DNA from 2 places in the Ensifer sp. GW101-20A05 genome. Region 2 is predicted to be linked to the other one. Evidence: predicted binding sites of a transcription regulator. Region 2 holds the regulator's gene; the other holds the start of a gene.

What was found. Region 2 encodes HrcA, which represses chaperone genes, less so after heat shock. Its sites were predicted from a motif close to GTTAGCACTCNCNNNNNGNGAGTGCTAAC; they were not measured.
Region 1: the regulator HrcA is predicted to act here: its motif matches at 3,466-3,494, upstream of groES (co-chaperone GroES).

What each region holds. Positions count from the first base shown of each region.
Region 1 is NZ_JBWKZT010000004.1:205,169-210,887, reverse strand. Features, by position in the region: gene ileS (isoleucine--tRNA ligase) at 1-1,025, opposite strand, end outside; gene AC070A_RS12895 (bifunctional riboflavin kinase/FAD synthetase) at 1,270-2,256, opposite strand; gene AC070A_RS12890 (TIGR01459 family HAD-type hydrolase) at 2,270-3,118, opposite strand; gene groES (co-chaperone GroES) at 3,553-3,849, shown strand; gene groL (chaperonin GroEL) at 3,912-5,552, shown strand.
Region 2 is NZ_JBWKZT010000003.1:315,649-321,367, forward strand. Features, by position in the region: gene hemW (radical SAM family heme chaperone HemW) at 1-430, opposite strand, end outside; gene rdgB (RdgB/HAM1 family non-canonical purine NTP pyrophosphatase) at 513-1,157, opposite strand; gene AC070A_RS10775 (VOC family protein) at 1,175-1,594, opposite strand; gene rph (ribonuclease PH) at 1,609-2,328, opposite strand; gene hrcA (heat-inducible transcriptional repressor HrcA) at 2,489-3,568, shown strand; gene grpE (nucleotide exchange factor GrpE) at 3,834-4,451, shown strand; gene AC070A_RS10795 (D-arabinono-1,4-lactone oxidase) at 4,531-5,719, opposite strand, start outside.

The DNA of each region.
Region 1 (5,719 bases), on a different contig from region 2:
GCATCGTCGGTGACATGATCGCCATCGAGCAGCGGCACCTTGAAAGCGTAACCGCCACCGAGACCATGCAGCGGATGGGCGCAGGTGACGGCAGAAAGCTCGTTGGCCTCAAGGTCGCGAACGAAATTGAAGGTGAGCTTGGCCTTGGCTGCGGATTCGTCGGCCAGGCGCTTGGCGAAGATCAACTTCTCGCCCGGCTGCGGGCCGAAGTCGTTCTCGGCGGTCGCCACTTCATAGAGGCCATAGGCATAACGCGACGAGAAGGCGATGGCGCGGTTGCCCGGGATGGTCCAGGGCGTTGTCGTCCAGATCACGACGAAGGCGCCGGAAAGCGCGTCCGGACCTTCGGTGACCGGGAACTTCACCCAGATCATGTCGCTCTCGACATCGGCATATTCGACTTCGGCTTCGGCAAGCGCGGTGCGCTCGACGACCGACCACATGACCGGCTTGGAGCCGCGGTAGAGCTGGCCGAGCTTGGCGATCTTCATCAATTCGCCGGCGATGCGGGCTTCCGCATGGAAGTTCATCGTCGTGTAGGGATTGTCGAAGTCGCCCTCGATGCCGAGGCGCTTGAACTCCTCGGCCTGGACCTGGATCCAGCCGGAGGCGAAATCACGGCATTCCTTGCGGAATTCGTTGACAGGGACCTCGTCCTTGTTCTGGCCCTTCTCGCGGTACTTCTCCTCGATCTTCCACTCGATCGGCAGACCGTGGCAGTCCCAGCCGGGCACATAGTTGGCGTCAAAGCCGCGCATCTGGAACGAGCGGTTGATGACGTCCTTGAGGATCTTGTTCAGCGCGTGGCCGATGTGGATGTTGCCGTTGGCATAGGGCGGGCCGTCATGCAGCACGAACTTGTCGCGGCCGGCGGCCGATGCGCGCAGCTTCTTGTAGAGGCCCATCTGCTGCCAGCGGGCCACCGTTTCCGGCTCCTTCTGCGGCAGGCCGGCGCGCATCGGGAATTCCGTCTGCGGCAGATAGAGGGTCGAGGAGTAGTCGATCTTTTCAGCGGTGTCGGTCATGGTCTTTGCAATCGCTTCTTCGCGCGAGGGGCCGCGCATACGAAATGGGCTCGGTATCGAGAGATGACTGGGGCGTCGGAAACGCCGAAATCCCGGACCTTCCGGCTGACTAAAGCGCGCGGAAGGCCGGGCCAATAATTCGCTGATCGATGATCAATCGACGGTGCCGGGTCATGGTGGCCGGTTGTTTAAGGCGTTTTCGGGCTTTTGAAAAGGTCCGCCGCCACAGCAACGCCGAAATCTTTTATCGGGCGAAGTTGAGCTTGCGGTCGATGTCGCCGAGCGGCTGCACACCGGAGAGCAACGCCCGCGCCTCTGCCTCGTCCTGGCGGATCTGCGCCACCAGCGGATCGAGCCCGTCGAATTTCAGCTCGTCGCGCAGGTGGCCGAAGAAGGTGACCGCACAGATCTCGCCGTAGAGATTGCCCGAAAAGTCGAAGACGAAGGTTTCGAGCAAGGGCTCACCGTCGCTATCGACTGTCGGGCGGCGCCCGAAGCTCGCGACGCCGTCGTAGAGCGAGCCGTCGGCCCGGCGGAAACGCACGGCGTATATGCCAGGCCTCAGTTCCACCTCGGGCGCAAGCCGCATATTGGCGGTGGGAAAGCCGAGTTCGCGGCCGAGCTTCTTGCCGCCGATCACTTCCGCCTCGACCAGATAGCGATAGCCGAGCATGCCGGCAGCTTGCGAGACATCACCTTCGCCAAGCAGCGAGCGCACGTAACTGGACGAGATGACCGATGCGTTTTCGTCGCGGAAGGCATCGACGAGCGTCACGCCAAATCCGTTATCGCCGCCGGCCGCCATCAGGAAGGCGGGGCCGCCCTCGCGCCCCTTGCCGAAGTGAAAATCGAAACCGGTGACGACATGCGAGGCGTGCAGCCATTCGAGCAGGATACGGTGGATAAAATCCGATGCGGAAAGCTGCGAGAAGGTGCGGTCGAACGGATACTCGATGACGGCGCCGAAACCCATGCCTTCGAGAATGCGCGCCTTCAGCGGTGCCGGCGTCAGTCGGAAGACCGGGGTTTCCGGACGGAACACGGTTCTCGGATGCGGCTCGAAGGTCAGCACGAGCGCCGGCACACCGCGCGCATTGGCCTCCTCCAGCGCCCGATTGAGCACCGACTGGTGACCACGGTGCACGCCGTCGAAGTTACCGATCGCGACGACGCCGCCGCGCAGATGCTGCGGAAGCGGATCACGGGTCTCGTTGCGATGAAAAACCGTCATCTCCGTCTTCCCGTCAGGCGAGCCGCGGCATCCAATATTTCGGCGACGCGCCTTCCTTCTTCAGGAAGGCGGCGAGCTTCGCCTCGTCGGTGCGGCTTTCGTTCATGTATTCCTGGGCGTGGATACCGGCACTGATATAGAGCAGATCGAAGCCGGCATCCTGGGCACCCTTGACGTCCGTCGGCATGCCGTCGCCAACGGCGATGACACGCGACAGGTCAAGCGCGCCGCGAACGGCCTTCGCCTCGGTCAGCGCCGCACGGTAGATGGCGATATAGGGCTTGCCGGCAATGCGCGCCTCGCCACCGAGCTCTTCATAGAGCTTGGCGATTGCGCCGGCACAGGGGATCAGCCTGTGGCCGCGCTCGACCACCAGATCCGGATTGGCACAGATGAACGGGATCTTGCGCTTGGCAAGCCCCGTCAGTGTCGCGCGGTAATGCTCCGGCGTTTCGGTTTCGTCGTCATAGAAGCCGGCACAAACGACCGTCTCAGCATCTTCCGACGAAACGATCTGCGTTCCCAGGCCTTCGAGCAGCGGCAGGTCGCGCTCGGCACCGATGAAGAAGATCTTTTTGGCGGCGGCGGCGATCAGCGCGCGGGTCACATCGCCCGAGGTCACGATCCGGTCGTAGGCTTCGTCCGGCACGCCGAGACCGCGGATCTGGATCTTCACACCCGGATGCGGACGCGGCGAGTTGGTGATCAGCACCACAGTCAGGCCGGCGGCACGCGCCTCGGCCAACGCCTCGCAAGCGGAGGCAAAGGCCTGCACGCCGTTATGAAGAACGCCCCAGACATCGCACAGCACCACGTCGTAGCGCGCAGCGATTTCCCGAAAACTGTTGATCCTTGCGGCCATTCTGGCTTCCTGCAAACACGGTTTCCGGCTTGCATGGCAAGGAAGGCAGGAGATTACAAGTCTCGGCGCCCGAAAAAGGCGCCCCCTCCCAAGGATTCCGGCGGTGTCGGGCGTCAAAGAAAAGTGCATTGCCGATGCCGCCCGCTTCGCCAAAGCACTTTGTAGCGGTTATCAACCGTCAAAATCCCGCCAATGCCATTCGTCGACGCGATCGCCTACATTTCGCCAAGAATGGGGCTAGGCTGCCTACGCCCTCGCCTGCTGCGCTCGCCCAAGGCTACTGCCGCCGGCAAAAAATCTAGGCGCCGATCCTTGACTCACCCCATACCCAGGCTTATCTCGGCATCGCTAGCACTCGATAAATGAGAGTGCTAACACCCATCCATCGGGTCGATCAGCGATCCGTAATGTCATTTGATCGAGGGATTAGACTAATGGCAAGCACCAACTTCCGCCCGCTGCACGACCGCGTCGTCGTTCGCCGCGTCGAGTCTGAAGAGAAGACCAAGGGCGGTATCATCATTCCGGACACCGCCAAGGAAAAGCCGCAGGAAGGCGAAATCGTCGCCGTCGGTTCGGGCGCCCGTGACGAAAGCGGCAAGGTTGTTGCTCTCGACGTCAAGGCTGGCGACCGCGTTCTGTTCGGCAAGTGGTCGGGCACCGAAGTCAAGATCAACGGCGAAGACCTTCTGATCATGAAGGAAGCCGACATCATGGGCATCATCGGCTGATCAGCCGTCGTCCACCCCTTTTTATGACAACCAATGGGCAATGAGCCCGGGAGTTTTCTCTAATGGCTGCAAAAGAAATCAAGTTCGGCCGCACCGCGCGCGAAAAGATGCTGCGTGGCGTCGACATCCTCGCTGACGCGGTAAAGGTCACGCTCGGCCCGAAGGGTCGTAACGTCATCATCGACAAGTCCTTCGGCGCTCCGCGCATCACCAAGGACGGCGTATCGGTTGCCAAGGAAATCGAACTCGAAGACAAGTTCGAAAACATGGGCGCCCAGATGGTCCGCGAAGTTGCTTCGAAGACCAACGACATCGCTGGCGACGGCACCACGACTGCAACCGTTCTTGCCCAGGCGATCGTTCGCGAAGGCGCCAAGGCTGTTGCAGCCGGCATGAACCCGATGGACCTGAAGCGTGGTATCGACCTCGCTGTCACCGAAGTCGTCAAGGATCTCCAGGCCAAGGCCAAGAAGATCAACACTTCGGAAGAAGTCGCACAGGTCGGCACGATCTCGGCAAACGGCGAGCGTCAGATCGGCCTCGACATTGCTGAAGCGATGCAGAAGGTCGGCAACGAAGGCGTCATCACGGTTGAAGAAGCCAAGACCGCCGAAACCGAACTCGAAGTCGTCGAAGGCATGCAGTTCGACCGCGGCTACCTCAGCCCCTACTTCGTCACCAACCCGGAAAAGATGGTCGCTGACCTCGACGACGTCTTCGTTCTCCTCCACGAGAAGAAGCTCTCGAACCTCCAGGCCATGCTCCCGGTTCTCGAAGCCGTCGTTCAGACCGGCAAGCCGCTCCTGATCATCGCTGAAGACGTCGAAGGCGAAGCTCTTGCAACGCTCGTCGTCAACAAGCTGCGTGGCGGCCTGAAGATCGCTGCCGTCAAGGCTCCGGGCTTCGGCGATCGCCGCAAGGCCATGCTCGAAGACATCGCCATCCTGACGGGCGGCACCGTGATCTCCGAAGACCTCGGCATCAAGCTCGAAAACGTCACGCTCGACATGCTCGGCCGTGCGAAGAAGGTTTCGATCTCCAAGGAAAACACGACGATCGTCGACGGCGCCGGCCAGAAGGCCGACATCGAAGGCCGCGTTGCCCAGATCAAGGCCCAGATCGAAGAAACCACCTCCGACTACGACCGCGAAAAGCTGCAGGAACGTCTTGCCAAGCTCGCTGGCGGCGTTGCCGTGATCCGCGTTGGCGGCTCGACGGAAGTCGAAGTGAAGGAAAAGAAGGACCGCATCGACGACGCTCTCAACGCGACGCGCGCTGCTGTTCAGGAAGGCATCGTACCGGGCGGCGGCGTTGCCCTGCTGCGTTCTTCCGTCAAGATCACCGTCAAGGGTGCCAACGACGACCAGGAAGCCGGCATCAACATCGTTCGTCGCGCTCTGCAGGCTCCGGCCCGCCAGATCGCAGAGAACGCTGGTGACGAAGCTTCGATCGTTGTCGGCAAGATCCTCGACAAGGACCAGGACAACTTCGGCTACAACGCCCAGACCGGCGAATATGGCGACATGATCGCCATGGGCATCATCGACCCGGTCAAGGTCGTTCGCACCGCCCTTCAGGACGCAGCCTCGGTTGCCGGCCTCCTCGTCACGACGGAAGCCATGATCGCCGAACTGCCGAAGAAGGATGCACCTGCTGGCATGCCGGGCGGCATGGGCGGCATGGGCGGCATGGACATGATGTGATAAGGCGATAGCCTTTTCGCATTAGCGATCCATCCGGATCGGAAGGGCGGCCCTCGGGTCGCCCTTTCTCGTTTTTTATCAATGCCGTTCGCGGCTGGGCGAGCCCCCGCCAATCTCTCCGCAGAAAAATCCCGCCGGTTGTAGTCCGGCTTCAAAAAACCGTTGAA
Region 2 (5,719 bases):
TGAGGTCGCGGTCGTTCAGCGCCTGGACGCCGAGCGAGACGCGGTTGACGCCAGCAGCACGATAGCCGTGGAAGCGCGTCGCCTCGACACTCGAAGGGTTGGCTTCCATGGTGATCTCGATGCCGTCGGGCACGTGCCAATGGCGAGCGATACCCTGGAGGATCGCGTCCACCGTCGAGGGCTCCATCAGCGACGGCGTGCCGCCGCCCATGAAGATGCTGGTGACGGTGCGCGGACCTGAGAGCTCACGCACCTCTTCCATCTCCTTCAGGAAAGCGGCAACGAAACGCGGCTGGTCCACGGGCTGGTGGCGCACATGGCTGTTGAAGTCGCAATAGGGGCATTTGGCCGCGCAGAACGGCCAGTGTACATAGACCCCGAAACCGGGGTCCATGCCGTCACCAATCGCCGATAGCGTGGCCGTCTGCATCGTTGCGTCTCTCATGGTCACTTTCAGTAGGGAGCGGGATGCGGGCGGGAAACCGCACACACTTTTCCTCATCCCGCTCAGATCAGGCTCCGAGGCAGGTCTCGGCAAAAATCTTGAAGGCGCGGGCGCGGTGCGACAGGGCCTGCGCATCGCCCGGCTTCCAACCGTGTTTCTCGTCGGCGCTCATTTCGCCGAAAGTGGTCTCGTAGCCCTTCGGCTGGAAGACCGGATCGTAGCCAAAACCCTGGCTGCCGCGCGGCGGCCAGACCACGAAGCCTTCGACCTCGCCACGGAAGAGCTCGACATGGCCGTCCGGCCAGGCAAGGCAGAGCACCGAGACGAAGCGGGCGGCGCGCTCGGAGGGCGTCGTTGCGCCCTTTTCCTGCAGTGCGTTTTCGACCTTCTCCATCGCCATGGCGAAATCACGGCTGCCGTCCTCGCGCTCGGCCCAGTTGGCGGTATAGACGCCGGGCGCGCCGTCGAGTGCGTCGATTGAAAGACCGGAATCGTCCGAAAGCGCCGGCAGACCCGAGGCCTTGGCGGAGGCGAGCGCCTTGATGGTGGCGTTCTCCTCGAAGGTGGTGCCGGTTTCGTCGGGCTCGATGAAATTGAGGTCCGCCGCCGACTTCGCCTCGAAGCCGAGCGGGCCGATGAGATCGCGGATTTCGCGGATCTTGCCGGCATTGTGGCTGGCGACGATCAGCGTCTTGTTGTCGAGTTTGCGCATGGTATCTCGTTTCATATTCATTCGATGGACCAGAGGCCCGGCTCCGCACATTCAAGGCTGTTGCCGGCCGGATCGCGGAAGTAGAACGACCGCGCGCCGTTCGGCCAGCGCAGATCGCTTTCGATCTTGATACCGGCCGCTTCCAGTTTCGCTTTCCAGGCGTCGAGCGTCTCGGCGCGCACGCGAAAGCACATGTGTCCCCGGCCGGTCGTGCCATGCGGTGGCACCGGCAGGGCGGCGTCCGGCGCTGGCGGTTTCACCGTCTCGGCCGGATTGAAGATCAAAAGCACGCCTTGGCCGCAGCGGAAGAACACGTGCCGGTTTCCAGCGCGGGTGATCTTCTCAAGGCCGAGAACGCCGCCGTAGAAGGCCTCGGCGGCATCGAGATCGGTCGCGTAGAGCGCAGTCTCGAGTATGCCTTCCAGTGCCGGGGCCATCTTTTCTCCTGTGGTCAGCCTGCAATCGCCTGCTTCTGCAGCGCGACCAGTTCGGCAATGCCGTTCTTTGCCAAGCCCATCAGGCTTGCGAATTCCTCTTCCGAGAACGGCTTGCCTTCGGCCGTGCCCTGGATTTCAACGATGCCGCCGGAGCCGGTCATGACGAAGTTGGCGTCGGTCTCGGCGGCGGAATCTTCGAGGTAATCGAGGTCGATCACGGACTGGTTGGCGAAGATGCCGCAGGAGATGGCGGCGACATGGTCCTTCAGGACCTTCTCGACCTTGACCATGTTGCGCGCTTCCATCCACTTCAGGCAATCGTAGAGAGCGATCCAGGCACCGGTGATCGAGGCCGTGCGCGTGCCGCCATCGGCCTGAATGACGTCGCAGTCGATCGAGATCTGGCGCTCGCCGAGCGCCGGAAGGTCGACGACGGCGCGCAGCGACCGGCCGATCAGGCGCTGGATTTCCTGGGTGCGGCCGCTCTGCTTGCCGTTTGCCGCCTCACGCTTCATGCGCTCGCCGGTGGCGCGCGGCAGCATGCCGTATTCCGCCGTCACCCAACCCTTGCCGCCGTTGCGCAGCCAGGCCGGAACCTTTTCCTCAAGGCTGGCGGTGCACAGCACGTGCGTGTCGCCGAACCGCACCAGACAGGAGCCTTCCGCGTGCTTGGAAAAATTGCGCTCGAAAGAAACCTTGCGCATTTGGTCGGTTTTTCTGCCGGATGGCCGCATCGTCAACTCCTATCGTATCTCGTCAGCCTTCTAGAGCATGGCGCAGGCAAAGGGAACCGGTGGATAGCCGGGGGACCAGTCGATTTTTCCCTTTTGCCATCGGGCGGCAGGATCATTATATTCCGGGCACGGCAGGATGTGCCTGCGAGTGTGGAGTGACATGGTACTGCGCAATCCCGGAGCAAAGGAAATCGCAGCCGCGCTGGATGAGCGCTCGGGCGAAATTTTCCGTCGCATCGTGGAAACCTATCTGACGAGCGGCGAGCCGCTCGGCTCGCGCAATCTGTCGCGGCTCCTGCCGATGTCGCTCTCTCCCGCTTCCGTTCGCAATGTGATGAGCGATCTCGAAGATCTCGGTCTCATCTACTCGCCGCATGTCAGCGCTGGCCGTCTGCCCACCCAGACGGGGCTGCGCTTCTTCGTCGATGCCTTCATGCAGGTCGGCAATCTCTCGGTCGAGGACCGGGCGTCGATCGACCGTCAGGTGCGGCGCGATGATCATATGCAGCCGGTCGATGCGCTGCTGACCGAAGCCAGCCAGATGCTGTCAGGCATGTCACGCGGGGCCGGCCTCGTCATCACCGCCAAGGCCGATCCCGTACTGAAGCATGTCGAGTTCATTCGCCTGGCGCCGACCAAGGCGCTGGCCGTTCTCGTCGGCGAGCACGACCAGGTGGAAAACCGCATCATCGAACTACCCGCCGGGGTCACCAGCTCGCAGCTCACCGAAGCCGCGAATTTCCTTAACGCCCATCTTGCCGGCCAGACGATCGGAGAGGTGCGCACCCAGCTTGAAACGGTGAAGCAGACGGTGCGCGGCGAACTCGACGCGCTGTCGCAAGACCTCGTCGAGCGCGGTCTCGCCATCTGGTCGGGCAATGAAGGCGACGAGAAGCCGGCGCGGTTGATCGTGCGCGGCCGTGCCAACCTGCTCGAAGGGCTGGAGGGGGCCGAGGATATCGATCGGCTGCGCATGCTCTTCGACGACCTCGAAAAGAAGGACAGCCTGATCGAGCTGCTCGATCTTGCCGAGAGCGGTCCGGGCGTCCGGATCTTCATCGGCTCGGAAAACAAGCTCTTCTCGCTCTCCGGCTCCTCGCTGATCGTCGCGCCCTATCGCGATGGCGAGGATCGCATTGTCGGCGCGGTCGGCGTCATCGGACCGACGCGGCTCAACTACTCCCGCATCGTGCCGATGGTCGATTATACCGCGCAGCTGATGTCGCGGCTTTCCCGCTAAAGGCGGGCTTTTAGTCGCTGCATGTCTCCTTAAATCGACCTCGATCAAGGACAAAGACATGCAGCAAATCAAAGTGTTACAGCAACCTTTGCGCGTCTGATCAGTCGCGCGGCGCTGTAGGAGCGCGATTGAACCCTTGATTTTTCGGCCCCAAACCTCGATATCGGCTTCAAATCCAGTCACAGGGCATTTTTGCTGACACGCAGGCTCGCGCTTGCGGCGTGGAAATGCGAAGGACGATAGAGACGACACTGCGGAGAACGTCATGACCGACGATACGAACAAGCACGGACCCGAGGCCACCGACGAGGTATTCGATGCCGCGCCCGATGCGGCCGACGCCGCTGAAGCTGCGCCGGTTGCCGAGCCCGATCCGTTGGAGCTCGCCAGGGCGGAGAGCGCCGAGCTGCGTGACAAGTACCTTCGACTTGCCGCCGAGATGGACAACCTGCGCCGCCGCACCGAACGCGACGTGAAGGATGCGAAGTCCTATTCCGTCGCCGGCTTCGCCCGCGACATGCTCGCCGTTTCGGATAACCTGCGCCGCGCCCTCGATGCCATTCCGGCAGAGGCCAGGGAAGCAGGCGAGGCTGGCCTCACCGCCCTGATCGAGGGCGTGGAAATGACGGAGCGCTCGATGCTTTCAGCGCTTGAGCGCCACGGCGTCAAGAAGCTTGAGCCGGAAGGCCAGAAGTTCGACCCGAACTTCCATCAGGCAATGTTCGAGATTCCCAATGCGGACGTGCCCAACAACACGGTGTTGCAGGTCGTTCAAGCCGGCTACGTGATCGGTGACCGTGTTCTGCGTCCGGCCATGGTCGGCGTCTCCAAGGGCGGACCGAAGGTCGTGGCCGGCGAAAACGGTGACGCACCGACTGCCTGATCCAACTGATCAGAGTTTAAAGAAACGCCGCGCGAAGTTCGCGCGGCGTTTTTGTTTTGAGCGGCGTCAGCCGCAAACGCTATCCGAAAAGCTGGTGCAGGTGATCGTTGAGGAAGCGGCCCTCCGGATCGACCTTGGCCCTCAGCGCCCGGAAATCGCCTGCACGGGGATAGAGCGCCGTCACATCCTCGGCGCCGAGGAAATGCAGCTTGCCCCAATGCGGCCGTGAGCCGTACTGCCGCAGGATCGTATCGACATCCCTCAGGTAGTCCCAATAATCGGTTCCCGGCTCGCCCGAGACCGAGAGCGTGATCGAGTCCTGCTCGAAGAAGGGGCTGATCCAGCCGGTGTCTCCGGCGGTGAAACGGTACTCGATCGGATAGATGCAGGTCGGGTGCTTTTCCAGCATCAGCTTGCGCACCGCCTTCACCGCATCCTTGCCGTGGGCGACGGGCACCGCATATTCGAGTTCGTGGAAATTCGGCACGTATTCGATCGGATAGATCTCGGAGGAATATGCGATCTTCTCGAAGCGGCGCTCCGTCGGTGCTTCCTCGGTGATGTCGATCACCTTCATCTCGCAGACGTCGGAGGTGCTGTCTGTGGTCGAGACCGATGCGGTGTCCGGCAGGCAATAGCAATGCCGGCTCTCGGGCACTGGGCACCAGAAAAAGCCGAAGTGGCGGTGTTTGGCGGCCAGTTCGTCGTGCTGTTCGATCATTTCGTCGAAGGTGCAGCGCCAGAGCCTTTCATGCAGATTGTAGCTGTCCATCGCCTGCAGCGTGATCTCCGAGATCACACCAAGCATGCCGACCGATACCCGCGCCGCCTCGAGCAGATCCGGTGTCGTCTCGTCGACAACGAGAATGCTCCCATCCGGCTGCACCAGGCGCATGCCGACGATCTGCGAGGCCATGTTGCCGAGCTTGGCGCCGGTCCCATGCGTCCCGGTCGTCAGCGCGCCAGCCAACGCCTGGCTGTCGATGTCGCCCTGATTGATCAGCGACAGGCCGTTGGATTTCAGCACCTTGCCGAGCTGATTGATGGTGGTACCCGCCTTCACCGCGACGCGCTTGCGCGCGTAGTCGATGCCGACGACACCCTGCATGTTGGAGAGCGTCAGCTGCAGCCCGCTGGTCAGCGCCACCGGCGTGAAGGAATGGCCGGAGCCGGCGCAGCGCACGTTCAGCCCTTGCGACGTCGCCTCGCGCACCATTTCGGCAAGAGCTGCCTCGCTCTCCGGCGCGCCGCGATGACGCACGATGCAT